DNA from 3 places in the Arthrobacter sp. D3-16 genome. Region 2 is predicted to be linked to each of the others. Evidence: riboswitches for the same ligand, from Rfam matches in the RefSeq annotation. Region 2 holds a riboswitch; each other region holds the start of a gene.
The links. A riboswitch is a leader RNA that binds a small molecule or an ion and turns the genes downstream of it on or off. The one in region 2 is predicted to bind cyclic di-AMP.

Region 1: it holds a riboswitch for cyclic di-AMP, as region 2 does, so the genes downstream of both, M1D32_RS09190 (C40 family peptidase) here and M1D32_RS15170 (C40 family peptidase) in region 2, are expected to answer to the same signal.
Region 3: it holds a riboswitch for cyclic di-AMP, as region 2 does, so the genes downstream of both, M1D32_RS03770 (aggregation-promoting factor C-terminal-like domain-containing protein) here and M1D32_RS15170 (C40 family peptidase) in region 2, are expected to answer to the same signal.

What each region holds. Positions count from the first base shown of each region.
Region 1 covers NZ_CP096437.1:1,908,829-1,918,756, reverse strand. The annotation lists gene M1D32_RS09215 (glucose 1-dehydrogenase) at 1-668, shown strand, start outside; gene M1D32_RS09210 (DUF1810 domain-containing protein) at 743-1,186, opposite strand; gene M1D32_RS09205 (DNA alkylation repair protein) at 1,170-1,784, opposite strand; gene M1D32_RS09200 (TraR/DksA family transcriptional regulator) at 1,736-2,095, opposite strand; gene M1D32_RS09195 (dienelactone hydrolase family protein) at 2,242-2,520, opposite strand; cyclic di-AMP (ydaO/yuaA leader) riboswitch at 2,808-2,970, shown strand; gene M1D32_RS09190 (C40 family peptidase) at 2,974-3,825, shown strand; gene M1D32_RS09185 (protein adenylyltransferase SelO) at 3,941-5,416, opposite strand; gene M1D32_RS09180 (APC family permease) at 5,413-6,855, opposite strand; gene M1D32_RS09175 (ribonuclease Z) at 6,943-7,869, opposite strand; gene M1D32_RS09170 (hypothetical protein) at 7,937-8,125, opposite strand; gene M1D32_RS09165 (hypothetical protein) at 8,247-8,675, opposite strand; gene M1D32_RS09160 (hypothetical protein) at 8,760-8,972, opposite strand; gene M1D32_RS09155 (polysaccharide deacetylase family protein) at 9,482-9,928, shown strand, end outside.
Region 2 covers NZ_CP096437.1:3,243,685-3,253,612, reverse strand. The annotation lists gene M1D32_RS15205 (helicase-associated domain-containing protein) at 1-1,930, opposite strand, end outside; gene M1D32_RS15200 (hypothetical protein) at 1,941-2,174, opposite strand; gene M1D32_RS15195 (cold-shock protein) at 2,394-2,777, shown strand; gene M1D32_RS15190 (DUF3027 domain-containing protein) at 2,784-3,557, shown strand; gene serC (phosphoserine transaminase) at 3,697-4,827, opposite strand; gene M1D32_RS15180 (metal-dependent transcriptional regulator) at 5,106-5,801, shown strand; cyclic di-AMP (ydaO/yuaA leader) riboswitch at 5,948-6,159, shown strand; gene M1D32_RS15175 (M23 family metallopeptidase) at 6,170-6,991, shown strand; cyclic di-AMP (ydaO/yuaA leader) riboswitch at 7,120-7,302, shown strand; gene M1D32_RS15170 (C40 family peptidase) at 7,373-8,068, shown strand; gene M1D32_RS15165 (NlpC/P60 family protein) at 8,236-9,009, shown strand; gene M1D32_RS15160 (HNH endonuclease) at 9,288-9,788, shown strand; gene mobA (molybdenum cofactor guanylyltransferase) at 9,876-9,928, shown strand, end outside.
Region 3 covers NZ_CP096437.1:769,131-779,058, forward strand. The annotation lists gene M1D32_RS03750 (phosphatase PAP2 family protein) at 1-413, shown strand, start outside; gene upp (uracil phosphoribosyltransferase) at 454-1,089, shown strand; gene M1D32_RS03760 (glyoxalase superfamily protein) at 1,135-1,509, shown strand; gene M1D32_RS03765 (YdeI/OmpD-associated family protein) at 1,528-1,971, opposite strand; gene M1D32_RS03770 (aggregation-promoting factor C-terminal-like domain-containing protein) at 2,046-2,801, opposite strand; cyclic di-AMP (ydaO/yuaA leader) riboswitch at 2,807-2,967, opposite strand; gene M1D32_RS03775 (winged helix-turn-helix domain-containing protein) at 3,909-4,775, shown strand; gene M1D32_RS03780 (SixA phosphatase family protein) at 4,825-5,352, shown strand; gene M1D32_RS03785 (hypothetical protein) at 5,359-6,015, opposite strand; gene M1D32_RS03790 (TetR/AcrR family transcriptional regulator) at 6,033-6,683, opposite strand; gene M1D32_RS03795 (YhgE/Pip family protein) at 6,680-8,716, opposite strand; gene M1D32_RS03800 (ABC transporter ATP-binding protein) at 8,713-9,420, opposite strand; gene M1D32_RS03805 (dihydrolipoyl dehydrogenase family protein) at 9,491-9,928, opposite strand, start outside.

The DNA of each region.
Region 1 (9,928 bases), 1.3 Mb from region 2:
GGGCCGACGTCGTCCTGTCCTACCTGCCGGAGGAGGAAGAGGACGCAGCCCGCATCGCGGGACTTGTCGAGGCCGCCGGCCGCAAGGCTGTCAAGGTCCCCGGGGACCTGAAGGACCCGAACGTCTGCCGCGAAGTGGTTGACACCGCAGTGGCCGTGCTCGGCGGGGTGGACATCCTGGTCAACAATGCCGGCAAGCAGGTGGCGCAGGAGGAACTGACCGCGATCACGGACGAGCAGTTCGACCACACCCTGAAGACCAACGTGTACGCGATGTTCTGGCTGACCAAGGCTGCCCTCCCGCACATGCCGGCAGGGTCAACTATCATCAACACCACGTCCATCCAGGCCTACAACCCGTCCCCCACGCTGCTGGACTACGCCACCACCAAGGGAAGCATCAACAACTTCACCAAGGGACTCGCCCAGCAGCTCGCGCCGAAGGGCATCCGCGTCAACGCCGTAGCTCCGGGGCCCATCTGGACGCCGCTGCAGGTCAGCAGCGGCCAGCCCAAGGAGGAACTGCCGGAGTTCGGCCAATCCACCCCCCTGGGCCGGGCCGGCCAGCCGGCAGAGCTCGCCCCGGCGTATGTCTTCCTGGCATCACCTGAGTCCAGCTACGTCATCGGGGAAACGCTGAACGTCAACGGCGGCAGCCCCTCACCGTAGCAGGCAACAAACGGGCCCCGACGGCGGCGCCTTGCGCAATTGCGCAGGGCGCCGCCGTCCGTGCTTGAGTTGGCCTACTGTTCGTCCTTGCCGGCCAGCAGCTCATCGGTAGCGGCATCGGGCTGACCATCGAAGAACCGGGCCAGCACGGTTTTGAAGACGGTTTCCCCGGGAGCTGCGCGGAGGAAAAGGGTCATGGACGAATGCAGCTTCCGGGCGTCGATACTGCCGAGAATGTCCTCCGCAGGGCGGCCTGCATGGTTGGTGACGGCTAGGGCGCAGTCGAGCAGCCGCGGGCCCAGCACCGGATGGTCCAGGTACTCCCGGGCCTCGGCAACGGAGCTGATGGCATACCGGCGGGACATCTCGCTGTGGCCCAGGCCCGCGATCTGCGGAAAGATGAACCACATCCAGTGGCCGGATTTGCTGCCCAGCTGCAGTTCCGCCAGGGCCTGATCGTATGCTCCGCCGCTGTCCTGCCCGGCGACAAACCGGTCCAGGTTATAGGGATCGTTCATGCGTGTCTCCTTGTGGTGGGGGTTCGGGGGTGGATTGCTGCCCGATGAAGGCGGCGGCACTGCGCAGCCCGCCGTCGGGGTCCGTCCGCCAGCGGGCGAGGACAACATGTGCGCGCTGCCGGTCACGCCCGCCGAGCCGTGCCAGGAACGGCACCACAACGTCAGCCAGCAGGGGCTCCGTCAGTTCGCCCGTACCGGCAGACCGCAGGAAGCCTTCGATCCGGGTCAGGTCCGAATGGCGCAGGAGCGGCACCTTGGACTGGAGGAGCACCACGGCGGCGAGCCGGCGCTCAAAGACCGGCCTGGAGCCGGGCCGGGGCTGGCCCCACAGGGCGGATGCCAGCTGTACCACGGCGTCGTGGTCAAAGTTCTTGTACTTCCGCAGGGCGTCGCGGACGGTTCCGCGCACAGCACCCACGGAGGAGCCGTAGGAGGCAAGCTGCCCGCCCAGCCGGCTCTCGACGTCGTCCGCCCGATACCAGGACCCCTCGTTCTGCAGCGTCCGGTCAATGAATCCTGCAGCAGCCGCTATCTGCTCCACGCCGTTGCTCACCGGCTGCGGCCTGCCGATGCGTGCCGGATGCAGAACGGGGTCCATGGCCGTGCCTCGAGCCTGCCTTCGGCGATGGCTTCCCCGCAGACGGCGCAGGTCCCGTAGGTGCCGTCGGCGATTCGAGCCAAAGCGGCGTCCACCTGGTCAAGCCCTGCGCTGCTTTGCTTCAGCAGGGCGGACGCCTGGGACAGCTCGAAGGCGATGGTGGAGCCCTCCGGGTCATGTTCGTCGTCCACGTTCGAGTCCTGGCGCGCTGAATTTGCGGCGGCGATGTCTGCACGGAGGGCCGGCAGGAGCGCCACTTTCCGCTCCCGCTCCTCCTCGAGCAGGATCCGGAACCGTTCAAAGTCGGGCATGGCAAAAGCCTACGCGGCGTCAGGACCAGTTCCTCGCCACCGGGCGGTTTGGGGCGGCGCACGGCGAGCCGTCAATGAAAACCGGCGTTTCTCGTTATGGAGCGGAGAAACATCCGCCTTCCGCACGCCAGCCGCGCATGCCGCTCCTAGAGGTGGCGGCCGAACCACGCCAGGGTGTCGTTCCATGCCGCCGGAGCCTGGGTTTCGTTATAGCGGTCGCCGGTATCGGTGTGGAAGGCGTGTCGGCCCGGGTAGACCGTGAGCTGATGGACTACGTCAGTGGCTGCCAGCGCGTCCTTCAGGGCAGGCATCGCGCCAGTGATGCGTTGATCGCGTTCAGCGTAGACCCCGAAAACGGCGGCCTTGATGTCCGGCACTTTGCCCGTGTCAGGGGCGGGCCCATAGAACGCCGCGGTGGCTTTCAACCCGTCCAACTCGGTGGCCGCATACCAGGTGACGCCGCCAACAGGCCGTTTTCAGGGCGCCTTTATGACTTTGTGACAAAGAACACCGCAGTCTGCGCGGCGCGCCTATTTCGCGTGGTCAGGCGGGCATGGGAGATGAATCTAGTCGATGGCTAAATACGATAGGCGCACCTCGTATGTTACCCAAACGTGACAATGTGTCCGGAATCAGGCTATGGTCTTCAGGTGTCCCTCTCAGACGGGACATTCCCGTCAGTATGCCGAGCCCTGCCACTGAACCGGGATTCAATCGTTTCCAGCTGGCAGGGACGGGGGAACCAAGTTTCCGCGGCCTCATACGAGGCCTTGGGGTTAAGTCGATAGTGCTTCCGTTTTTTCGGAGTTACTTCCGGCCGGGTATCTCCAACCCGAACCCGACAGCTCACCCCGCAGGCATGGGAGAGGCGATCAACCGTGTCAAAAAATTCCACCACCGCCCGTCACCGCGCGACTCCGGCCCGCTCCATCGCGCTCCAGGGCCTGGCTGTCTCAGCCAAGTCGCTTGGCCGCCCGGCGCTCGCCGTAGCCGCAGCTTCCGGCATTGCCTTCGGTGTTGGCGCCCCTGCCCACGCAGGCGTCACCGGTCCGGACACCACTGAGACCACCAACACGCAGGCTTATGCAGCACCGGCTGCTGCAGTGGCTGCCCCCGCAGCAGCTGCAGCCAACGTGCACACCGTAGTCTCCGGCGACACCCTGGGCGCCATCTCGGCCGCCAACGGTGTAGCCCTGAATGATGTTCTGTCCGCCAACGGGCTGTCGATCGACACCATCATCTACCCCGGCGACCAGATCCAGATCCCCGGCGCTGGCTTCGTGGCAGCCGCTCCGGCCGCTGCTCCGGCTCCCGCCAAGGCTGCTGCTGCTCCTGCAAACACCGGCATGAACCTGTCCTACGCCTCCACGGCGGCGCCTGCTCCGGCAGCACCTGCTCCGGCAGCTCCCGCAGTCACCGGCACCGGCACCGGCGCAGCCATCCTGGCGAACGCTTACGGCCAGCTGGGCGTCCAGCAGGACTGCACCGCCATGGTGGAGAAGGCTCTCCGCGCCGTGGGCAAGAGCGTTGGCGACCTCGCCCCGGGCCAGTTCTACCAGTACGGCACCACCGTGGGCACCCCTGCTCCCGGTGACCTGGTGATCACCGCGGGCCACGTCGGCGTCTTCGCCGGCAACGGCCAGGTTGTCAGCGGTGGCGTGGACGGTTTCAAGACCGAAGTCCACTCCATTAGCTGGCTCAGCGGCGCTTCCTTCGTCCGCGTAGCGTAGTCACACCACCCGAACAGGGGCGGCAGACGGGATTTCCCGACTGCCGCCCCTGTTTTGTTGTTGCCGTCTTGGCGCCCGGTTCTCCTGGCTGTAGGCCAGCAGATGCCGGGCGTGCTCAGGTGCCGCAGAAGGTCTGGTAGCTGCCAAAGTCCTCCGGTGCTCCCTCGGCGTAACGTTCGCGCCCCGGCTGCTCGTGGAAGGGGTCGCGGACCACGTCGAGGAGTTGGTTGAAGGGCTCGAGGTCTCCCTCCGTTGCTGCGGCGAGCGCTTCCTCCACCAGGTGGTTCCGGGGTATGTAGGCGGGGTTGACGCGGTCCATCAAGGCCGCGTCGGGCTGCTGGGCACGCCACCGCTCCGCCCATGAATCGAAGGCAGCAAGGTCAAGGACCATGCCGCGGGCCGGGCGTTCATTTCCCCTTGCCGCATGAGCCAGGTTCCGGAAAAACGACGTGTAATCCACCGGCCCATCCTTCAGGAGTGCCACCAGCCCGTCCACCACCTCCGAGGCTTCTTCAGCCTCAGGGGTTCCCGCTGGGGCCTCTGCCAATCCAAGCTTGGTTTTCATGCCGGCGAACCAGGCATCGCTGTACTGGCGGCGGAACTTCCCCAGTGCCTCCACGGCAGGGGCCACGGCCTGTTCCTGGTCCTCGTTGAAGAGGGGCAGCATTGCCTCGGCCAGGCGGGCGAGGTTCCATTCGGCGATGACGGGCTGGTTGGCGTACGCATAGCGCCCGCCGACGTCGATGGAGCTGTAGACCGCGGCCGGATTGAAGGCGTCCATAAAGGCGCAGGGCCCGTAGTCGATGGTTTCTCCGGAAATGGTCATATTGTCCGTGTTCATGACGCCGTGGACGAAGCCCACCAGCATCCACTGCGCCACCAGCGACGCCTGGGCGGCCACCACCCGTTCGAAGAGTTCGAGGTAGGGGTTTTCCGCCTTGACGGCATCCGGGTAGTGGCGGCGGATCGCATGGTCCCCCAATCGGCGCAGGAGGTCCATGTTTTCGGTGGCCCTTGCGTACTGGAAGCTGCCCACACGGAGATGGCTGCTGGCGACCCTTGTGAGCACTGCCCCGGGAAGCATGGTGTCGCGGCGGACGGGGCGGCCGGTGCCAACGACGGCAAGGGATCGCGTTGAGGGGATGCCCAGGGCGTGCATCGCCTCGCTGATGACGTACTCCCGGAGCATGGGTCCGACGACGGCGCGGCCGTCCCCGGCGCGGGCGAACGGCGTGCGGCCGGAACCTTTCAGGTGCACGTCCCGTAGCCTGCCCTCCTTGTCGGTCACCTCGCCGAGAAGAAGGGCACGCCCGTCGCCCAGCAGTGGCGAGTAGCCGCCGAACTGGTGGCCGGCGTACGCCTGGGCTACCGGCGTCGATCCCTCCGGAACGTGGTTCCCCAGGAGGAGCCGTACGCCTTCCGGGGACCGGAGGTATTCCGGATCGAGCCCCAACTCCCTTGCCAGTGCGTCGTTGAGGATGAGCAGCTTCGGCTCGGGGGCTTCCTCTGCCTGCCAAGGAACAGCGAGCTCGGACAGTTCCCTGGCAAAGCGTCCGTCAAAGGTGACAGTTGATTCTGCGGCAGCTGTCATTGGTTAGGCCTTTCCTGTTGGTTGGTTTTCCGGTTGATCAGCCATGTGACGAACCAGAGCACCACGCCGATGGCCATGAGCCCACCGGCAATCTGGTACTGAATGACGTTCCGGCCAACCCACGGACCGGCAAGGAAGGCGCACAACAGGGCGGCCACCAGCGGCAGTTGCCCCGGCGAGGTGAAGAACACCTTCCGGTTGGGGTCCCGTTTGCGGCGCAGCACCACGCACGCCACGTTCACTACCGTGAAGACACACAGCAGCAGGAAGGCGGTGGTGCCGGAGAGGTTGGCCACGATGTTGCTTTCCGGATCGCTGGTCACGTACAGGATGAGCCCCAGTGCCAGGACGGTTGAGAAGAGGATGCCTGCCCACGGCGTGCGGCGGACCAGCAGGACTTTCCCGAGGGCACGTGGCAGGACGCGCTGGCGTGCCATGCCGTAAATGAGGCGGCTTGCCATCAGCATGTTGATCAGCGCCGTATTGGCCACGGCAAAGACCGCCAGGAACGGGAAGATCCTGTCGATCGGGAAATCGGGTGAGCCTTTATGCACCACTTCCAGCAGGGCAGCGCCCTCGGCTTCCCTGATACCTTCAAGTTCCGTCGGCGACAGGACGCTCACCACTGAGACCGCCACTAGCATGTACAGCAGCACCGCAATACCCAGGCCCGTAAGCATGGTTCGGGGAAAGATCTTCTCAGGGTTTTGCGTCTCCTCCACCATGTTGACCGAGTCCTCGAAGCCCACCATGGCGAAGAATGCGATGGAGGTGGCTGCGGTAACGGCCAGGAACATTCCCTTGTCCTGGTAGTCGTTGAAGACGAAGATCTCGCCCGGGTTCCCCGTCCCTTGGGACATCACAAAGAAGCCGACGCCGATCACGATGCACAGCGCGACCATCTCCACCAGCGTGAGCACCACATTGAACTTGACGCTCTCCCCTACACCGCGGAGGTTGATGGCGGCGAGGAGCAGCATAAAGCCCATCGCAACTGCGGTGATGACACCCTGCCCGGGAACCCCCATCCATCCGTTGATCTCGAACCCGCCGAACAGGTTTTGGGCCAGGACGTTGGCCGAAGTGGAGGCGCTGGTGATGCCGGAACACACCACGGCGAAGGCAACCAGGAAAGTGACGAAGTGGATGCCGAATGCCTTGTGTGTATAAAGGGCGGCACCGGCGGCCTGCGGATACTGAGTGACCAGCTCCAGGTAGGAAAAGGCTGTCAGGGTGGCCACCACGAAGGCCAGGAGGAACGGCAGCCACACGATGCCGCCCACCGTTCCTGCCATGGTTCCTGTGACTGCGTATACGCCTGCGCCGAGGATGTCGCCAACAATGAAGAGCAGGAGGAGCTTGGGGCCAAGGACCCGTTTAAGTTCGGGTTCCTTTCCTTCAGGAGTAGCGTCGAAGACTTCTTCGGAAGTTTTGCTCATTGTCGACCTCCACAACACGTGGGCGGGTGCGCCCGGGGTGCATACCGGATAATTCACTCTCTACCTGATGGTTGGGTTTGGCAATAATCAGCTCCGGCCCTCTCCACCCGTCAGGATGGGGTGTTGCTGCCAACGCCGCCGCTTGGGAAAGGCAATCCGTTGCAGGTCGTGCGGGGTGATGACCTTTGCCCGGGCGGCACGGGCGCCGGCCTGGACACCCAACCCGCTGACGTCGTCGTACCTTGCCGAAAAGTGCGTCAGGACCAAAGTCCCGACATTGCCGCCGCCGGCCAGCGCTCCAGCCTGCCCTGCGGTGAGGTGGCGGTACTGGTCGGCGAGCGCGGCGTCCTCGTCGCTGAAGGTGGACTCCGCAACGAGGAGGTCGACGCCGTCCGCCAGGTCCTCCGCGCCCGTACAGGGGGCAGTGTCCATAATGAAGGCGAAGCGCTGGCCCGGCCGGGGAACGCTCACATCGTCAACGTGGACGCCGGCCAGGGTGGTTTCACGCTGGAGGCGTCCGACGTCGGTCCCTGTGATCCCTGCTGCGGCAAGGCGCTCGGGCAGCAGGGTGCGGCCATCCGGTTCCACCAGCCTGTAGCCGTAGGTCTCGATGCGGTGCTTTAGCGGCCGGACCTCCAGGCCTTCTGCAACAGTCCCGCTCGTGCCGTGCGGGTGTAGCCGCAGGTCTATCCCGGGCGAGCTGATGGACACCAGGGAACGGACCACGTCCTCGCCGGAGGCCGGGTAGTGCAGGTGCACGGGGTGGGCCACACCGTCCAGCGCCATGCGGGACAGCACGCCGGGAAGGCCGAAACAGTGGTCACCATGGACGTGGGTGAGGCAGATGCGCGTGATCTGGGTTGCAGAGACGCCTGCATGGATCATCTGGCGCTGCGTTCCCTCGCCAGGGTCGAAGAGCAACCCCTGGCCATCCCAGCGAAGCAGGTAGCCGTTATGGTTGCGGGTCCGGGTGGGGACCTGGGAGGCGGTGCCCAGGACGACAAGTTCTCGCATAATTCCAGGGACCAAAAAGCAGGTTCCGGAATCATCCGGGACCTGCTTCGTGGTTCAGAGTGAAGGGTCAGCGCCGCTTCAGCATGCCCATGATTTTGCTGGCCATGCCTCCCGTGCCCGCTCGGCCGCCCATGGCGCCTGTGGTGTTGGGCGTCCGCCCTGCGGCATTCATTCCGGTGCCGCGGACTGTTCCGCCGGTGCCGGACCTGCCTGCGAAGCGTCCAGCGGCATTCCTGATCATGCTTCCCAAGTTCATGTGAAACTCCTTCAGTCTTGATCCTGCCAACCGATATTCATCAGCCTGCTTATTATTTTAGCGTAGTTTCGATTTCCGGCTAGGGCTGGAGCCGAATCATGTTGCAGGCTTGGCGTTGGTGCTAGCGCTCCATGTCGTCGGGGTCGAACTCGCTGAGGGGTGACCCGCCGAAGTTTTCCTGGTCGTCGCTGGCATCGGCCTCCACCCCGGTGGGGTCCTCGCCGAAGTCCACATCGGCAACCGCCTCACCCAGCGTCGGCGTGCTTGCCGGCAGTTCATCACCGGCCCCGTCGCGGGTCGCCTTCATGTCATCGCGCAGGGTCTGGTCGCTGAGGAAATCCTCCTCCTCGCCGGAAACTTCGTCCTGGAGCAGCGGATCCTCCTGCCAGCGGTCGGGGTTGTTCTCGGCAGCGCCGGGGTAGCTGTCAGGCTGTCCGCTTGTTACGGGGTCCAGTTCAAGGGATGAAGCCGCGCCGGGGGTCTCATCCAGGAGCACGTCATTCTCTTCGACAATCTCAAGTTCGTCGTCAGGCAGGTTCTGTTCCGTCATGATGATGCCTTTCTCTTCAGCGGCTTTACCGATAATAGTAAGCATACTGACGAACCGCTTGTGGTGTGAACCTCCAGACGGCGCTTAAGGCAAAAGCCACGATCCGTCCTGCGGCGGCTCGGGCTTCCGGCGCAGTTTGCGGATCAATATAAGAAAAGGCCATGCCAGAAGTTGCAGCAGGCCGGCAGTGAGCAGCAACCCCACCGCAAGGACAAGCACAGGCGAGTACAGCAGGAAAACAGCTACTCCGGTTGCAATGTAGCCGGCAATGAGCGCCAAAACGGCCCCAGGGTCCATGGGGATTCCTTTTTTGTTTTTGGTCATGCATTGATGCCGCGATGAGACCTGCGCGGCTGGGTGGTGGGGATGGGCAGGAAGTCTTGCCCCTTACGGGTGGCGGGCGCTCCAGTGAGGGGCGGCCTGCGCAAAAATATGGAGAGTCCGAGAAGTTCAAGCAGCCGCTAAGCATCACTCCGGAACGCTGGGGAGATCCACACCCAGTCTGCAATGGTGGCCGCATGCTTCCTAACGGTGGTCCAAGACTACTCTCCCATCGGCAGGCGAGGTAGAGGCGGCATCGCCGGGGCCGCATCGCGGCTCAACGCAACGAATTTCCGCGCGGTTTCGGCGCAAATTAGGTATCGACAAGCCGTGCCATCCGGCGCACACTATCCATACGCTGGGCGGGCCACCCACGAACTCCCAGCAGTTCGCGGGCATCACAGTAAACAGGCGCCGCTATGGCTGGACATCCCGCAAGGAGGCGGACCCGGCAGTTTCCAGCGGCCGGCAACAGGGGCACCCCGATGAAAAAACTACTGACTTTGCTGGCCTCCATGCTTTTGGTCCTGACCCTCGGCGGTTTTGCCAGAGTTGACGGATTTGATCGCGGACTGATCAGCGTTACCTTCGACGACGGCTGGACGAGCCAACATGAAAACGCACTGCCGATCCTGGACAAGTACGGGATTCCGGCCACCATGTACATCATCGCGGGAGCCATCAACGATCAGCCCGCCTATATGACGCAGGAGCAGATTCAGGACTTCGCTGACCGGGGCCATGAAATCGCGTCACACACGGTCACGCACCCGCACCTCCGCGAGCTTTCCCCCGGCCAGCTCGCTTCCGAGCTCACGGAAAGCCAGGCCACGCTGCGGCAGATGTTCGGCCCGTCGGCCGCCACCAGTTTTGCTTCCCCCTACGCCGAATACAACAGTGCCACCCTGGCGGCGATCCGGCAGGTGTACTCC
Region 2 (9,928 bases):
CTTCATCCTCGCTCTGGACGAAACTGGCCGCTGCACCCACCCGCAGCCGGCCGTGCCGGGCCGCCGTATCCTCCACGAGGTACTGCAGCGGCTGGGGTACCGCAGTGGCCGAGTGCTCCTTCAGGAATTCCAGCACGGTGGAGGCGTCGTGGCCGGCGTCCAGGGCGCGCCGGACGGAGCCGGGCGAGAACCGGTAGATGGTGGCGGGCCCCTGGCCTTCAGCGTCGGCCATCAACAGCAGTTTTTCGGTCAGCGCCGGGGCCAGGTACCCGGGGGCAACTGCGGTGAGGTCTGCTTGGAGCAGTACGTGGTTCAATTCCGCGGGCAGGTGCTCACCCAGGATGGAGAGGGCGGCCTCGGGATCGTCGTCCGCGATGGCGCTTCCCAGTTGGCTCAAGGCCCCGGAGCCCAGCAGTCCGAGTACTTCGGCTTCTGCCAGGACTCCGCGGATCAGTGAGCTGAAGCGGCGGGCCATCCGCGGTTGGGCCCACTCTGCGCGTTGGAGCACCGCTGGGGCGTCCAGGACGGGCGCAGTTCCGTCAGGGGCTGCTGCTTCCCGGGTGAGTTCGTTCAGGATCTCCAGGATCCGTTTGCGAACGACCGGGGCGTCGGGCCGTTGCGCTTCGGCCGATAAGGCGATGATGGTGCTCCCGGAAGCGGCACGGTGCGCTGCGGCTCCCGGGGTCCCGTTGATCGGTTGCCCCACCAGGGACGGTACGCGCTCGCTGGCCAGCCAGGCGTTAACGAGCCAAAGCCACTGTTCCTGCCTGGGCAGGATAAGCCACTCCAGCTCCGGCGGCTGGACCCACGATGAGGAGTCCACATCCAGGCGGATCAGTCCGGCAAGCCCGCAGAGCTCCAGGAGCAGCCCGGCACGGGGCTGGTCGATCCGGAGCATCTCGGCGAGCCGCCGCATCTCACGGACACCTACGCCGCCACTGCGCAGTGTGGCCAGGGGCTGCTCCCGGACCGCATGGAGTATTTCGCCCACGAGCCGCAGCGTCTCGCTGATGGCTCCCAAGGCAGCATTCCGCCGCAACGCCGCACTGGTTTGGCCGAGCTCGGGAACCGGCGGCGACAGCCTGAAGTCGTCGATGATGGCACCCCCGCGCAGCGAGAGCCCCACGCTGTGCGGCAGTTCCACATGGGCGGCGTCAAGCGGCACCAGCAGTCCGCGGGCCAGGAGCCAGTCGATCGGCCCGACGTCGGATCCTTCGGTGGAGATGGACGCCTTGCGCTGCGCCTGGGGAACGGCACCCATGGCCCAGTTCCTGAACCGGGCGAGCAGGGCGGCCGTCCGTTCCGGAGCCGTGGCCAAAATGTCCTGGAGGTTCTCCGGCGAGGACGTCCAGTGCTGCAGGGCAAGCGCTGCTTCCATGGGCGTTGTGGCTCCATGGATGGCTGCACCGCTGCGGTGAAGCTCGGAAACCAGCTGGACCGCCCGCTGCGCAAAAGCCGGCTGGAGGCGCACCAGTTCGGTATAGCTGCGGCCAAGCCCGGCAGGATAAATGCCCACCACATCCTTGAGGCTGCCGACGGGAAGGTAATAGCGCTGCCTGTTGCCGGTGGCGGGTGATCCGTGCGGGGGTTCTGCGCGGTGTACGAGGGCGAGTTCCTGCAGGGACGCCAGGATCCGTTCCACAGCGGCAACCGTGGAACCCGATATCAGTTTGCGCAGTCCTGTGGCGGAGGCGCTGTGCTCCGTATCCGTGTTGGTGCACAAATGGAGGGTTTCCAGGACCTGCATCTGTGGCCGGTTGAGGCGTTCCAGCGCACGCTGGACGCTGACACGCCCGCTGGCCCGGGCAGCGAGGGCGGCGAAGTCAGGTACCGGGGGGGAAACGAGATCCGGACGCGCGTCGAACAGCGCCCGCAACGAGTCGTCGCTGCGGGCCTCCAGGTCCTTGCTGAGCGCGCGAATAAGGGACATCAGTCCAACGTTACCGCCCGCCCGGTTTTCCTGCCCGGCGGCGGCCGGCAACGCTGTCCAGAACAAGGAACAGCATCAGGAGGAATGCCAGCGGCAGGCCGTAGAGCGCGGTGTAGGTGACCCAGGCAGGAGCAACTGAACCGGCGAAGGCGAAGGCCATAACGGCAGCCACCGCCGCCAGCGAAAGCACGGCAATAACGGCGGCGACGATCGTCAGGGGACGCCGGTAACGCGAGGGTGTCATGAACGTAACGCTAACAGCCCGGTCTGACAGTCCCGGCATGGCTGCAGGGTGGCGTTGCGGAGAGCCCTCGAAAGCAGGATTACGGCAGCGGGCAGGATAACCTTGAGGGATACAGACCAACACGGTCTCCCAGCCGTCACACCTTGGACCCGCACAACCATGTGGATGCGGTGACAGCTGGCCGTGTCTCAAGACGTCAGAACGAAGAAGGTTGATTACGTGCCTACCGGCAAGGTCAAGTGGTATGACAAGGAAAAGGGCTTCGGATTCCTCGCGGGCGAAGATGGCCAGGAAGTCTTCCTGCCCAAATCGTCGCTGCCTGAGGGCGTAACAGAGCTGAAAGCAGGCACCCGCGTCGAGTTTGGAGTGGCAGACGGCCGCAAGGGAGCCCAGGCCCTGGGCCTGCGCGTGCTGGACAAGACGCCGTCCATTGCCAAGGCGAAACGGCCCAGCGCGAAGGACCTTGCGCCGCTGGTCCAGGACCTGGTGACTGTTTTGGACAACCTGTCCGGAACCCTTTCCAAAGGCAAGTACCCGGAAGGCAACAAGGGCAAGGCCATCGCCGCGGCCCTGCGTAAGGTTGCCGACGAGCTGGACGTTTAGGCCTTCATGAACCGGGAAGCTGATCAGCAGGACCTGGAGTCACTCGACCCGGAGTCAACGTACCTGGAGCCACCGGGTTTGGAGTCACCGGTCATTCAACCGGTGGACCGGGTGCCCTGGGCGGCAAAACCAGCCAAGCGCCGCGCCGGTGTGCCCGTGTGGCGTACAGGTAAGCCGGATGCTTTCCTCGCTGCTGCCGTGGACACGGCGCGAACGGCCATCGAGGGCATCACCGCAGCGTCGGACATTGGGGAGCACCTGGCGGCCAAGACCGAAGGCGACCGCCTGGTCACTCACCTCTTTGAATGCAGGCTGCCCGGCTATGCCGGCTGGCAGTGGTTCGCAGTGCTGACGCGGAATTCGCGGTCCAAGGTGGTCACGGTCAACGAGCTCGGCCTCTTGCCATCGGAGGAGTCCATCCTCGCCCCCGAATGGGTTCCGTGGGCCGAGCGGGTGCGGCCCGAGGATGAACAGGAACAGGAACAGGAATCGGGGCGCGGTGAGGACCGGGCGCACGAGCCGGAAGCCGCCACGCCCGACGCCGGTGCGCAGCAGGCTGATGTACGTGCATCCCACCCTGATGTGTCGGAAACCGACGCCGCCGAGCCTGCTACTACACAGCCTGGTACTACACAGCCTGTTGATGGGGAGGCTGGAGCCCTGGTCGCTGCAGACCTGGACGATCAGGCCCAGGTTGACCAGGCCCAGGACGACCAGGCACAGGTTGATGAAGCCGACGTGCCTGAGCAGCCCACAGGCCACGCCTCCTTGGCAGATTAGGGCACAGAGAACAACCGCGCCCAGCAAGGAAACTGGGCCAGGACGCGCAAACGGCGCCGACCGGGCAGGACCCGGGCGGCGCCGTCGTACGTTAAGACTGGGGCGTTACGTCAGCCACGTTAGCTGCGCGCAGTCCCGATCACTTGCGCAGTTCGCCCACCACATAGTCGATGCTGGCAAGAAGCGCGGAAACATCGGCCGGTTCGATGGCCACGAAGGTTGCAATGCGCAGCTGGTTGCGGCCGAGCTTGCGGTACGGCTCGGTGTCCACGATGCCGTTGGCGCGGAGGACTTTGGCGACCACTGCTGCATCCACGGATTCATTGAAGTCGATGGTTGCGATGACGTTTGAACGCTCATCGGGATTGGTTACGAAGGGGGTTGCGAACTCTGAAGCCTCAGCCCAGCTGTAGATACGGCCGGCAGAATCGGCCGTGCGCGAAGAAGCGAAGTCAAGGCCGCCGTTGGAGTTCAGCCACTGCACCTGTGCGTCCAGCGTTACCAGCGTGGACAGTGATGGAGTGTTGTAGGTCTGGTTCAAGCGCGAGTTGTCAATTGCGGTCTGCAGGTCCAGGAAATCCGGAATCCAGCGGTCGCCCGCCTTGATCCGCGCCACACGTTCCAGGGCGGCGGGGGAGAACAGCCCAAGCCAGAGGCCGCCGTCCGAGGCAAAATTCTTCTGCGGAGCGAAGTAGTAAACGTCACTTTCCGCCACGTCCACGTCCAGCCCGCCCGCGGCAGAGGTGGCATCCACCAGCACCAGGGCACCCTCATCTGCACCGGCAACACGCTTAACCGGCGCTGAAACCCCCGTGCTGGTCTCGTTCTGGGGCCAGGCGTAAACGTCCACCCCTGCTTCGGCCTTGGCTGAAGGGCGGGTGCCCGGTTCGGACTTGATGATGGACGAGGAGTCCAGGAAGGGCGCGTTGTTGGTGGCTGCGGCAAATTTGGAGCCGAACTCGCCGAAGGAAAGGTGCTGCGCCTTGTTTTCAACCAGGCCGAAGCTCGCCACGTCCCAGAAAGCCGTGGAGCCGCCAACGCCCAGGACCACTTCGTAGCCCTCGGGGGCACGGAAGAACTGGCTGAGACCTTCGCGGACGGAACCAACGAGGTTCTTGACCGGGGCCTGCCGGTGGGACGTGCCCAGGATGTTCTTCGAGGCCGCGGACAGCGCATCAATTTGCTCCTGCCTGACCTTGGAAGGCCCGGCGCCGAACCGTCCGTCCTGGGGCAGGAGGTCGGCGGGAATAGTGATGCTGGTTTCGCTCACGGGTGCTCCAATTTCGGCGTGGACATGGCTTTTGTCCGGTCGGGTGTTGGTGGCCGGCAGCCGGGAACGACTGCAACCAGGGCCTCCCTCATTCTGCCTGAACCGCTTCATGGGCGGGAACCGGAACCGCCATAGTCCAGCCAATGAGACGGTCCGCCCGCACCCACGCGAACTATTAGGACAAAGTCAAAATAGGCTAAGCTTTTCCACGGACTACGTCGCGGTGAAGGCGATACGGTGGGACAACGCTAGGTACTGTGCTCGAGGAGCTGAGCTGGATGACGGATCTGATCGATACTACGGAGATGTACCTTCGGACCATTCTGGAGCTCGAGGAAGAGAACATTGTTGCCCTTCGTGCGCGTATTGCCGAGCGGCTGCGCCACTCCGGTCCCACCGTCTCCCAGACCATCGGACGCATGGAACGGGACGGGCTCGTTGTGGTCTCGGGCGACCGCCACCTTGAGCTGACCGAGACAGGCCGGAAGCGTGCCACGGAAGTAATGCGCAAGCATCGCCTGGCCGAACGCCTTCTCGCCGATGTGATCGGGCTGGACTGGGCCTATGTCCACGATGAGGCCTGCCGCTGGGAGCACGTGATGAGTGAGCGGGTGGAACGGCGCATTTACGAGTTGCTGAACCACCCCACCGAGTCCCCCTACGGGAACCCGATTCCGGGCCTTGCTGCCCTGGGTGGCGTGGCGTCCCTGGGTTTCGCGGATGGAGCCATTAGCCTTCTTGAGGCGATGAAATCCTACGGTCCCGCCTCAGTGGTGACCATCAGCCGGCTTGCCGAGCCCATCCAGGTAGAGCCTGAACTGCTCTCCCAGCTCGATGAGGGCGGCATCCGGCCGGGTGCCGCTGTATCGCTGGAGCGGGTGGGTGACTACATTTCGGTCCGGGTTCCCGGAATCGAAGGGGCGCTGGAGTTGCCCCCGGAGGTTGCCGCGCACGTCTTCGTGGCGATCAGCTAGAAAGCCACGGACGAGCCCGGTACCCCATGTGAGGGCCGTTACGCAATGATAACGGAATTGTTACTTTGGGCCTTAAGCATCTATAGTTGAACCAAGCGTTGATATTAAAGCGTTACCTGATCTGGAGCCGAGCTCTGCCAGCGGATCAGGAGCACCAGTCGTAACTGGCAGAGGCGGGGGAACCACAAGCGGCAGCGGGGGACTGCCTTGGGGTGAAGTCCGTCAGCAGCAAGCCTCTTCCAGTGAAGGATTCCTCCGGGGATATCTCTGTGCCGAAGCTTGCTTACGGCGGACCGGGTCTTTGAACTCTCTGACCCGAATCCGACAGCTAACTTCGCAGGCTTTCCAGAGAGGAACCCTTCTTGACCATGCAGAATTCCAGGGGACGCCGCCGCGCGGCGGTCCCTGCTTCGACACCGCCTGTTGTCGAAGTCATCACCTCGGAACGCCCCCGCGATCCGCACCGTGATGCGCGCCGCCGTCGGGGTCCCTTCCGTCAGATCACTGAATTCGCTGCTGCCAGCGGCATCGGCCAAAAGGCCGGCATCGCCCTCGCTGCCACCGGACTGGTACTCACCGTGACGGTGCCGGCTACCAGTCCAGTGATGGCCACCGACGCCTCCGGTTCCGCTCCTGTGGCTGCGTCCGCTGTTGTGCCCCAGCCCCAGGTTTCCGCGGAAGCTGGCGCCCAAATCGACTTCAGCCGCTCTGCTGTGGTTACCCAGGCGGACCCGGATGGCAAGCTGAAGCAACTTCTCAGCGCTCAGTCTGCCGGCGCCATCACCCGCGCCGCTTCCGCTGGAAGCCTTGGTGCCCCGCTCTCTGCCTTGACCACTGCTTCGCCCTTCGGGTACCGGGTCAGTCCCATTACCGGAGGCTCCGGCGACTTCCACCGGGGACAGGACTATGTGGCCCAGTGCGGCACCTCTGTACTTGCTGCAGCTACCGGAACAGTCACCTTCGCCGGGTGGCACCAGTACGGTGGCGGCAACCGTGTGGTGGTGGATCACGGCAACGGCCTCGAGACCACCTACAACCACCTGTCATCCTTCAGCGTGAAGGAGGGGCAGACGGTGTCCCGTGGGGACGTTGTGGCCCTCAGCGGGACCACTGGAGCCTCCACCGGCTGCCACCTCCACTTTGAGGTACAGGTCAACGGCGAAGTTGTTGACCCGACCGGCTGGCTTTAGTCAAGTGACGGTGAGCTATCGAATGATCTTGACTTGCCGTGACCTGAATGTGACATTCACGCAAAACTGCTGTACCGTCTAACTCGCGTCAACTTTTCCGAAGTTGACGCTCTTGTGCGGATTGCCTAACTCTGCCACCGCTCAAGGTCCGTTCGCATTTCATCGTCTGGCAGGGGCGGGGGAACCAATTTTGGCCTTCAGCTTTTTGAAGGCCTTGGGGTTAAGTCGCAGAAGCTTCCCAGGAAGCTGCGCGGCCGGGTGACTCCCATCCGAATCCGACAGCTCACCTCGTAGGCATTGGGAGAGGCTACCTTCGTGTCTTCACGCCATAATTCTGCGCGCCACCGTGCGCAACCGGTTCGTACCAACCCCCTGGACTCCATGTCCAAGGCTGTTAGTGCCAATGCCGGGACAGTAGGTCGCCAGGCTGCAGTGATCGCAGCTGCGTCCGGCCTCATCCTGACCATGGGCCTGCCGGCCAATGCGGCGGACACCACCGCTGGTGTCTCCGCCTCCACCGAGTCCGGATCCGCACAGAGCGCCCTCGCGGTCACTGCGGCACCCACGGCCACCGTTTCCTTCGAGCGCCCCGTGGTCAAGACCACTCCGGCGCCCAAGGTCGTCGAAACGGTGCGTACGCAGTCAACTGCCTCCGCCAACCGAACGGCAACCACCGCTGCCACGGCTGCCACCGCAGCCGCTCCGGCAACCGCCGCCGAGAAGCCCACTGAAACCGTTGCCTCCGCTTCCACCTCCGGAATCGCGGGAATCGCCTACACCGGCATTGGCCGTCCGTACGTTTGGGGCGGCACCACCCCCAACGGCTGGGACTGCTCAGGCTTCACCCAGTGGGTCTACGCCCAGGCCGGCATCAGCATCCCCCGCGTCAACGCGTGGACTGCAATGAAGCCCACCTCCACGCCTCAGCCGGGTGACCTGGTCATGCAGAACGGCGGCGCGCACGTAGGCATCTATGTCGGCAACGGCATGATGATCAGCGCCTTGAACCCGTCCCAGGGAACGCTGCTGCACTCGGTAGCTGCTACCGGCTCTTCCTCGTTTTTCACTATGAACTAGTTCTTCGACCCCAGGGTCCAAGGGCTTTTTCTTTGCCCAAAACACGCTCTTCGCTAAATCACACACATCCCCGTTCGGGGCGTGCCGGCGTACCCCCAAGATGCCGGCGCGTCCAAACGCCTTTGGCTGCCTACATGCGGTCTAAAGGAAAACGAAAGAGAGAACTGATGACTACTCGTGCAACCGCACGGCACCGCGCCGAGGTCACCAAAACCAACTCGCTCGCCATCATTGCCAAAGCTGTCGGCGGGAACGCCGGCGGCGTAGGACGCCAGGCAGCTGTTATCGCAGCCGCTTCCGGCCTGGTCCTGACCAGCGGCCTCGCTGCCAACGCTGCTGACGCCAACGTCCAGCGTGACTCCGCCCAGGCCTCCAACCTGGAAGTTGAGTCAACGGTCGAGGCTCCGATCTCCGCCGCTTCCACCATTGCCATCTCCTTCGAGAAGCCTGCTGTGACCACCACGCCGGCTCCCGTTATTGAAGCTCCGGAGCCCGAGGTTGAAGTCCAGGAAGCCGCTCCGGCTCCTGCGCCGGCCGCAAGGACCGCCGCTGTCGCAAAGGTAACCGCCACGGCTCCTGCTCCGGCAGCCCCCGCCGCTCCTGCCTCGGCCAGCGGTAAGGGTGCAGCCATCCTGTCCGCCGCATACGCCCAGCTTGGCGTTATGCAGGACTGCACCATGCTGGTGACCAACTCTTTGGCTGCCGTGGGCATCAACTTCCACGACTGGCCTGCAGGCTACCTCTCCCTTGGCCGTACGGTCAGCGCTGCTGAAGCTCAGCCGGGCGACCTGATCTACTACGCAGACGGCGGCGCCGGCATGGCCCACGTAGCTGTCTACGCTGGTAACGGCCAGGCGGTCCACGGCGGCTACAACGGTAACCAGACCGTTGTCTTCAGCGCCAACGTTGGCTCCGGCCCGGTGTTCATCCGCGTCAGCTGATAAAACGGCGGCCCGGAAGCGCCGCTGAACAACACTGGCCCAGGACCCCTGCTTTGCGGCAGGGGTCCTGTTCCGTTAACCGTCTGGGCAGCTCCGGACGGCTACTGGATGCGGCGAGGCGCCACCGAATGTCGGCCGGACACGGCGGCGCGTGCTCCAGCTATTAGCCGATAGTGCACTTCTTTGTTTACTCTTGTGGTGTCGATCCATAGCCCGGACATGCCGAGGGCAGCCGGCCCTCGTGCCCCTGACGGGTGCGGCCGTGAAGAGGTACGTGCATGCGCACTCTCGTTCTGAATGCTGGATATGAACCGCTGGCGGTTATTACTTTCCGCCGGGCGCTGGTGCTTGTCCTCACGGGCAAGGCGAGCGTCGTGGCCGAAGGGGACGATCCCGTAGTGGGCCCCCAGGAGATCCTGGGCCGCCCGTCCGTGATCCTCCTGAACCGCTACATCCGGCCCAGATATAACCAGTCCACCGCTGTCAGCCGGCGCGGAGTGCTTCGACGTGACGGGCACAAGTGCGCTTATTGCGGAAAAGCTGCGCACACCATCGATCATGTTCACCCAAAGTCACGCGGGGGAGCCGAATCGTGGGAAAACCTGGTGGCGGCCTGCCTGAGGTGCAACAACCTCAAAGGCGACCACACGCCGGCTGAGATGGGCTGGAAGCTGCGGTTCGTCCCGGAGCCTCCTCATGGCACCATTTGGCAGATTAAGGAACTCGAGAAGCCCACGCCCGCGTGGGACCCGTTCCTCCTGCCCGAGCGTGCTGCCTGATCCCCTGGTTCGGCTGCCGGCTTCGTGCTGGCCCAAGCTGCCGCCCTGAGTACGTTGCCCCCGCCGTCGCCCGACTAGGCTGGGAGGGTGGAACAAGACCGCTTGTACTTCAACGCCCTGATCCTGGCCGGAGGCCGGTC
Region 3 (9,928 bases), 1.8 Mb from region 2:
TCCTGGTGTACATCATGTGCCTTCAGTTCCAGATGCTCTGGGCAAGGATCACTGCCATCACCACCGGGGCAATCTTTATCATCGCCATGGGGCTCAGCAGGGTTTTCCTGGGGCACCACTGGATGACGGACGTGATGGCCGGGTGGTTCCTGGGGCTGGCTTGGGTGTCCATGGTGATCCTGGCCCATCGGCTGTTCCACCTCATCCGGCGGCGGGAACATGCCGGCCCGGCACCAACCTTCGAGCACCCGGTCCTCCGCGAGGACCACAGCGGGGATCCACTCCCCGGCAGCGCGGGCACCAGCAGCGCAGGCACCTCGGAAAGGAGCGACGGCGGGTCGTCCGCAACGTCCGACGGCGGGACCTTACGCCGAAGCGACGGCGGCTCCCCGCGGACGGGCGCTGGAGGCTGACGGCAGGGGAGTGCCAGCAACCGGGTGATAGTTTTGACCCATGCGCACTCTCGTTGTGGACCACCCGCTGGTCGCCCATAAGCTCACCGTCCTGCGGGACAAGAACACCCCGTCCCCGGTCTTCCGGCAGCTGACGGAGGAGCTGGTGACCCTTCTCGCCTACGAGGCCACCCGCGAGGTCCGCACCGAACCCGTCACCATCGAAACGCCGGTCAGCACCACTGTGGGTACGGCGTTCACCAAGCCCACTCCGCTGGTGGTTCCTATCCTCCGCGCCGGCTTGGGCATGCTTGAGGGCATGACCAAACTCGTCCCCACCGCTGAGGTGGGGTTCCTGGGGATGGCCCGGGACGAGGAAACCCTGGACATCATCACCTACGCCGAGCGCCTCCCCGAAAACCTCACGGACCGGCAGATTTTCGTCCTTGATCCCATGCTCGCAACCGGCGGGACCCTGCGGGAAGCCATCAAATTCCTCTTCAAGCGCGGTGCTTCAGACGTGACCTGCATCTGCCTCTTGGCTGCCCCGGAAGGTTTGGCCAAGCTGGAAGAGGAACTCTCCGGCGCCAACGTGACCATTGTCCTGGCCTCGATCGACGAAAAGCTCAACGAGAAGTCGTACATTGTGCCCGGACTGGGGGACGCGGGGGACCGCCTCTACGGCATCGCGGGGTAGTCCTCAAGCCTTTTCCATTCAGCTTCCCGCCGTTAGCCTGTGCGGATGGACTGGAAACTCGAACTTGTGTACGTCCCTGTGTCCGACGTGGACCGCGCCAAGGATTTCTACGTGAACAAGGTGGGCTTCAACGCCGACTTTGATGAGCGGCCAACGGACTCCATCCGCTTCGTCCAGCTGACGCCTCCAGGCTCCGCCTGCTCAATATGCATCGGCGACGGGCTCACCGACGCACCTCCCGGCACCGGCTCCAACCTTCAACTGGTGGTCAGCGACATAGAGGCCGCACACCGGCACCTCAAAAGCAACGGGGTGGACGTCAGCGATGTGGACGTGCAGGACTGGGGCCACTTTGTGTACTTCGCCGATCCCGACGGCAACAGGTGGGCTGTCCAGTACATCCCCGGCCGCAACACCTGATGCCGTCGGGCCGGGCGGTTATTTCTTTCCGGCCTTGAGGTCCTCCACCACTTTGGCGATTCGTCGCGACCGGGTCTCCGGAGTTTTGGCTTCGCCCAGCGGCTCCACGTACCGCCGCTGGGCGCTGTTGCTCAGGGTCACGTAGAACTCTTGCGCCGCGGGCTCCGCAGCCATTGCCGCCGCAAGATCCTCGGGAACCTCCACAACCCGGGGCTGCGTATCCAGTTCCAGCTCCACGTCAACGGTGTCTCCCGCCACGACGCCAACAAACTCCCTGTTGGCTGCGCTCAGTGAAATAAGGTTTTGGCCACCCATCACTGCGATGCTGCTGCGATAGCTTTTGCCGTGGATGGTTACTACCACCGGCGGCCGCTTACCGGCTCCCAGCTCCGTAACAACATGCTCGGGCACTACGATGCCGGTTTTGTTGCCGCTGCCCTGGACGGTGGTGGTGAACCTCATGGATCACAGTATGCAGGGCGGCCCGGTCCTACAAAAGGTCCGGGCCCTGCAAGCCCCCGGTGTCCCGGTACTTTTTAGTACCAGTTATTCGACAGGTGGAAGTTCAGTGCACCACACGGAGACTGGTAACGCTCCTGGATGTAGTTCAGGCCCCAGTTGATCTGCGTGCGGTAATTGGTGAGGTAATCGGCACCGGCGCTGGCCATCTTCTCCGCCGGCAGGGACTGGACAATGCCGTAGGCGCCACTGCTTGGGTTGGTGGCCGTGGTGGTCCAGTCCGACTCCTTGGTCCACAGCGTCTTCAGGCACTGCATCTGGTCAGGAGCCCACCCGTAGTTCGCCAGCTGGCCGGCAGCGTAAGCCTGGGCACCGGCGGGATCGTTGACCGCGACGACGGGTGCAGGCTCCGGCGCGGGAGCGGGTGCCGGCTCGGGAGCAGGTGCCGGAGCCGGCTCAGGAGCGGGTGCGGGTGCCGGTGCGGGCTCAGGAGCGGGAGCCGGTGCGGGCTCGGCAGCGGGAGCCGGTGCGGGCTCGGCAGCCTGCGGGGCTACAGCCATCTCCGGGGTGGCGGCCTCAGGCGCGGGATTGGAGGTAATCTCGCTCTTCTCGATGCTAAGGTTCGACTGCGCCTGGGCGGCCTGCGTCTCGGTGGCCGCTACGCGGATGCTGGTTTCGGTGGCCTGTCCAGCGGCTCCTACTCCAACGAGGAGTGCGCAGGATGCGGCCACCACAGCCGCACGCTTGCCGAAGGAAGGAATTTTGCCGTTTTCTGTTCCGGCATGCGGTGCAGAACCGTTTTTTGGGCGCGGTTTTACCAGGGTTTTGAACATGATGGATCGCCTCTCACACCTGCGGAGTTAGCTGTCGGGTTCGGATGAGGGCATCCGGCCACACGGAAAGATCACGTGCTGGCTTAACCCCAAGGGCAATTAGTGCCCGGGACGGTGGGTCCCCCGCCTCTGCCTTTGTTCAAGGGAAATCCGGGAAGTGGCAGAGCTTGGCGTCATCCGGATATGCGGCTCGTATGCGAACCTCACCCAATCGACGGTACAGGAATGGAGCGCGCAAGTCACATTTTGGTAACAGAGATCACGATGACGGCGCGTCGCCTTGCTGCAAGATCACCGGATGGGAAGTTCCGAGGCGAACCCTGTCCGTCCTGGGTGTGATATCACCGTTACTCTTCCCCCTGCGCCGGCGAAGCGCGAAAACACATGGTCTACGAACTCCGCCGCGACGCCGCCGTCGTCCGTTGCCGTTACCAAGGGCAGCACTCTTGGCGGTCCTTTCCACTCCAGTAACAACCACCAGCCGCGTGAGGTTCACCTTGCTGAGCTTCAGCGGCTGGCCCTCATCGAGCCGACTCCGTTCCCGGATTGGAGTTCGACGGCGGCACCCGGACCGCAAGTGCCCCAGGGAAGAGGCATTTTCGTGCCCACATGCTGGCGCCGCTGGACAAGGGGATGCAGAAACGAGGGCAATTCCGGCATTCCCGGTACGCCTGAAGAAAAGACGGAGGGAGTAGGTTCCGGCGAATTAAGTTCAGCCCGTATAGCTTTTCCGACCCGGGAGCGGGAAAATGATCAGCAATCTGACCATTATCCAGAATCGTGATCTGCGCCACATCAAGCGCTTTTGTCTCAGAATGCGGACTGATTCGTCCATTGTTACTTGCAAGTTCGCATTGTTACGCTGCACACTTCCATTGTGAACAAGAACTCAACAGCACCTGCAGCCGCAGACTACTGGCCCAGCACATCCGCTGCTGCCGACATGCGCTGTTGTCGAATGTACGCCTGAACTTCCCACCCCATGAAGTTCGTCGGCATACGCCCCCCAGCCCAGCGTCGGGCGTCCCTCCCCAGTTTTATTGCGCAGTGCGGGGAACCCAGCATTCGAGCCGCGATGGCGGCCATTCACATTGAGGTAAGCACTACATGTCAGTTGCATCCGGATACGTCCACATTTCTGTCCGTAACGCCGCCAAGGGTGGCCAGCCGTCGGGCCTCCGCCCCGGTTTCGGACCACGAACGTCGCTCGCTCCCGCCACGTCCGGAAGCAGCTTTCCCGGCTCGGGTTATGGCCCCCAGGGCTACAACCCCAACTCCTACGGCCAGCTGCGCGCCGTCCCGCCGGCCGAGTCCGCGCCTGTCACTGCTCCCACTCCCGTAGTCGCCGGGCCCAACCCCGTCCGCCCGGTGGCCAATGACAACGTCGCCCGTGGATTTGTCCTCTACATGGGGATCGACGAGGAAACCGCCGCCGCGGCAGGTACCTCCATCGCCAAGTTGGCCCAGGAAATCCGCGCCTACGCCCAGTCCTTGGTAACGGGAGCCGAAAGCTACGCCGCTGTTGCCGTTGCCCCCGCCGGTACGCCGGGCTCAGCGCTCGACGTCGTCCGCTCCACTTTCGGTGACCCCACGGTCAACACCCGCCAGCGCACCGAAACCCCGCGGCCGCAGCAGCCCCAGGAGCCGCGCCCCTCCGGCGTCCTGATCGACCTCGCACGCCGCGAAGTGCACCTCGACGGTGAATCCCTGAACCTGACCTTCAAAGAGTTCGAACTCCTTAACTACCTCGTGGAGAACGGCACCCGCACCGTGGGCCGCGACGAGCTGCTCGAGGGCCTGTGGCGCAACGCCGAAGAAGTGCCCAACGAGCGCACCATCGACGTCCACATCCGCCGTCTCCGTTCCAAGCTCGGCCGCCTCGCCAACACCGTCCGCACCGTCCGCGGCCAGGGCTACCGGTTCTACGAGCACCCCGAGGTCGTTGTCTGGGCCGCTCCGGAATACTCGATCTAGCATCCCGGAGGCTCGCAGGAGGCATGTGGCCGTGCCTTAGGCTTGGGCGATGAGCCAGCACCATCTTCGACGCCTTGTGATCATGCGGCACGCCAAAGCCGATTGGCCTGGCGGCGTGGCTGACCACGAGCGGCCGCTGGAGGAACGGGGCCACCGGGAGGCGCCCCTTGCCGGGCGTTGGCTGCTCAAGCACAACATCGTGCCTGACTTCATCCTGTGCTCCAGCGCCCTGCGGACCCGCCAGACCTGCACCTGGGTTTGTTCTGAACTCGGGGACAAGGCACCCACGCCCAAGCTCGAAGACGGCCTCTACGCTTCCTCCGCGCTGCGCATGCTTGCCGTGGTCAACCACGTACCTGATACCGTCACAACGCTGATGCTGATTGCGCACCTGCCAGGGGTACAGGACCTTGCCATGCACCTCGCCTCGCGCGATTCCGATCACGATGCCTACATGGACGCCGCAACGAGGTACCCCACCAATGCGCTCACCGTCCTCGAGACGGAAAAGTCCTGGGCAGAGCTTGACGGACAGGACGCACGGATCACCAAGTTCAAGGTGCCCCGGGCCCATTAGCGCAAGCTATTTCCTTGGCGCGCTGCGGCCCTGAGGTTGCTTCGCGGAACTATGTTTTGTGGCACTCTGCCTTGCGGCGCCCTGCCTCGCCGCGCCTTGTCTCTGGGGAGCCTGGCGCGCGGACGACGTCGGCTGCCGCACTGCAGCCCGCGGGCCCGACGGGGTGCGCGGCTGCCCAGCGCTGGACTGCCGTGCCGGTGTCCTCCTCGCGGCATTGCTGCTGCCGTGGGCAGCGGTGCGGACGCCTGCAGCCCGGGCTGCGCCGGATTGTTGTGCAGTGCGCCGGCGTCCCGGCCATATAGCGCCGGTGAACAGTGCTGCCAGGGCGGCCAGGGCGGAGAATGCGGCTAAGAAAAAGTAGTTGTCCGGGTCCGAAGTGGGCAACGGGGTGCCGAACAGCGACGACTCGTCCGTGAAAGCGAGCTCCCACGTGCTCAGGAAGGCCAGCGTTCCCGCCACGGCGAGACTCGTGGACAGGCCGGCAATGGCCAGCATGACGAAGCGTCGGCGTCGCAGGACCTCGATGAGGCAGGCCAGGCAGGCCAGGCCGAGGACGCTGAGGAAAGCCATGAACACGGGCTCCGCCAGCGTCATGCCTGTCAGGACCAGCAGGCCGGCAGCGACGATGCCGGTGATGACCGCGAATTTTCCGCTGTTCCCCATGTGACGCATGTCCACCATCATCCCTGAGGAGGGGGCTGCTGTATTACGTAGCCGCGCATGATGGCCATGATTGCTGCAACGCTTTGATCACGGGTGCGCTCCGGGTTATAGGTCTGACGGTCAAGCCCCACCACAAAGCACGCGCCAAAGATGGCTGTTTCCAGGCTGCCCCGTGCAACGGAAGGATCCACAGGGTAGACCTTGGTAACGTTTTCCACCGCTTCACTTATGACCGCCAGGAGCTCGCCCCGCAGGAGCGTAAAGGTCCCCTGCCATTCGCTGGGCGTGCGCCAGTTTTCGCTAACCCACAGCCGGGCGAAGGACGGGTAGTCGGCCATGAAGTCCATGGCCTGGCCAATCATGGCTTCCATTGCCAGCAAGGGATCCTGGCGGGCCCGGCCGCCCGGCGCCTTCAGCAGGCGGGCCTTGAGGATATCGACGCCATGGCGCAACAGCTGCGCAATGAGGTCCGACTTGCTGCCGAAGTTGTAGTAAACCGTCCCCTTGGAGACGCCTGCAGCAGCTGCAATCTCGTCAACGGTCACACCCGCCACCCCACGCTCACCGATCAGGTCCATGGAGGCGTCAAAAAGCTTTTGGCGTGTTGCAGTGGTCCGGGCAGGGCGGAGTTTTTTAGCCGGTTCAAGCCGCGGATCCGGGGCGCTCATACTGCGATCCCCGGTTTCAGCGTCTTGAGCGTCCAGTATTTGCCCTTGCGCACGGCCAGGGTGGACAGGACCAGTCCCAGCGCTGTGTACCCCGCGAGTCCCAGCACGGTGGGGACGATCATCGAAAGGCCGGCCCCGTAAATCAGGTGCCTCATCCCTGCCACCACATAACCCATGGGCAGGATTTCGTGCACCATGTGAAGGGGCTGTGGCGTGGTCTGCCAGGGGAAGGTTCCACCGGAGGACACCAGCTGCAGGACCAGCAGGATCAGGACCACAAGTTTTCCGGGGGAGCCCAGCAACGCCACGATTCCCTGGATGAGGGCACTGAACGCCATTGCCGCTGCCAGCATAAATAGCCACATCAGGACGGGGTGGGCGGCGTCCAGGCCCAGTGCCAGGTTGACCACCAGGGTGAGGAGGGTAGCCTGCGCCACCGAGACGGTGAGGAAAGGCAGCCACCCTCCAACGGCGATTTTCCAGGAGCGGGCGTTGGATGCCAGTGCCCTCTGGGTGAGGGGCCGCATTGCCTGGATCAGCATAAAGATGCCGATCCACAAAGCGAGCGTGAGGAAAAACGGAGCCAGCCCGGCGCCGTAGGACCCGGCCTTGGCCTGTGAAACGTTGCTGACTGCTACCGGATCTGCGATAACCCGCGACAGGTTGCTCTTCTGCGCATCGTCCGGATGTGGAACCTGCCCCGCGCCGCTGCCGATCTCACTGGCCAAGGTCCGGGAACCCTCTGCGGCCGAACTTGCGCCTTCCTCGAGCTGCACTGCGCCGGCGTCGAGCTGGCGGGCTCCGTCGGCGAGGGTAGCGGCACCATCCACGGCTGACTGCTCTCCGGTGGCAAGCGCCGCCGCACCGGTATGCAGCTGGTCGGCACCTCCGGAGGCCTGGGTGATCGCTTCTTTCAATGCGGGGGTGCCGGCAGCCAGTTGTGCCGCACCTACGCGGACGGCCTCGGCGCCGTCCGCGAGCTGTTGGATCTGCGCCGCGTCGGTCTGGATCTTGGTTTTGGCAGCAGCCACCGGGTTGGAGGCAGCCACGGAGTCGAAGTCGGCCAAGATGCTTTCTGCCTGGGCCTGGGTAAGGACCCCGGAAGCAATCAGCCTGTTGTTCGACTCCACCACCCGCATGCGAAGTCCCTGGTCAGCAGCCTCCAGCTGGGCGGCAACGTCCTGGACCTTGGTGTTGAGCTGCGCGTTTCCGGCAGCCACCTGCGCGGCACCCGCTGCCAGTGTCCGGGAGTTGCCGGGCAAGGTTGCTGTCTTGTCCTTTAGGACGGAGAGCCCACTGCTCAACTGGCCAGCGCCGTCGGTCAGCTGGTTCGCGCCGTCCCGCAGCTTGACCTGGCCGCCGTAAAGCTGGTCGGCTCCGCTGCTCAGCCCGGCGGTCCCGTCCCGAAGGGCCACACTCCCGTCCCGGAGGGTGGCAGCGCCGTCAGCAAGACGGCCGGCGCCTTCGGCTGCCTTAACCATCTGCGTGTGGATGGTGCCGAAGCCGGTGAGTAACTGGTTGGCGGTTTCTTCTCCGACATCGGCAGCAACGGCGTTGTGTACAGAGGTGGTCAGTTTGTCCACGATGGTGCTCAACAGATAGTTGTTGGCATCGTTCGTGGTGACGTTGAGCATGGCTTGGCTGGCGGAATCGAAGCTGCCGGGGGATACCAGGTGGGCGGAAAAGTCCTGCGGTATCTTCAGGGCGAAAGCGTACTTGCCGCTGGCGACGCCCTCGTCCGCCTCGTCTCCGCCGGCCACCGGGATCCAGTGAAAGACCTTGCCCTCCACCAGGCTGTCCGCTACTTCCCTGCCAGCCTGGAGTTCGGAGCCGTCGCCGGCGGTTGCACCGGCGTCCTCAACCACCAGTGCGGCGTCAATCTGGTCCAGGTTGCCGTGCGGGTCCCAGTTGGCGTAAAGGTATACGGCGCCGTACAGCAGCGGGACCATGGTCAGCGCGAGGATGGTCAGCTTCGGGAGCAGCCCGCCCGTCATCCGCTTGAGTTCAGAGCGGGCCAGCCGCAGTACTGTCACGTCGCATCCTCGGTTTCGAGTTCGAATTCGTGGGCATCCGCGGGGTGTTCCGGTCCGCCTTCCTCGGTTTCTTGTCCGCGGGGCACCGCGTTGCCGATCGCGACGATGGGCCCGGACCACGACGGCGGACGGGCCGCTACGGTCGCTACGACAGTCAGCGGCCGCCCGGCGTCGAACGCGAGCTGCTCCAGGCGCGGCAGCCAGTTGCCGGCGTCGGCACTGTGCCGGTCCGGTGAGTCGACCACCAGCAAGTCCGTGTGCGGGCTGGCCAACGCGAGCGCCGTCAGGAGTTCCAGCCGGCGGGAAGGATCCAGCTGCTCAGTCCACAGGCCGGCGATGTCCTCAAAGCGGTTCACCTTGAGCCAGGGACTGCTGAGCAGCGCGCCCCGGTAGCGGCGGGGGATCAGTGCCAGGTCCTCCGTCACGAGGTCGCGCACGCTCAGGTGCGGTTCAGGCTCATTGACGCCCGGGGCATCAACCAGGGAGCTGGCCGTGCGGAGCGCCTTGATATTGCGGCTGCCATCCCAGCTGACGGAGCCCGCGTTGGCTTTCATCCGGCCGCTGAGCACCAGGGCCAGTGCGGTCCGCTGATCCTGCTGGTCCCCGCAGGCCAGTACCAGCTCCCCGCGGCGTGCCTGGAGGGAGGTGGCCGGGAGCAGGGGGTCCCGGCGACCGTGGACATGGAGCTGCTGAGCCAGAAGCAAGGGTGCCTTTCACGGGGGTGCAGGTAACCCAGACTATTCAAACTGACCAGTCAGTTCAAGTAGGCGCTCCTCATAGCCCGTACTTCTCCAGGAGACGCAGCCAGACTTCGCTGATGGTGGGGTAGGAGGGAACTGCATGCCAGAGACGGTCCAGCGGCACTTCGCCCACTACAGCGATGGTGGCCGCGTGCAGGAGTTCCGCCACGTCGGGACCGGCGAACGTGGCTCCGAGGAGAACCCCGCGGTCCTCATCAATTACCAGTTGGGCCCACCCCTCGTAGTTTTCCGAGTGCAGGGAAGATCCGGCCACCTGGATGGGAAGTTCCACCGAAGAAGCGTTGTAGCCGTCCTTCTGTGCAGTGTCCAGGGTGCGGCCCACGGCGGCCACTTCCGGGTCGGTGAAGACAACGCTGGGTACCGCATGTTCGTTGGCAGTCTGCGCGAAGCGGCTCCAAGCACTGGCAGCGCCTGTGAGTTCCCCCTTGGCCCGGGCCGCGATGGCGTCGCC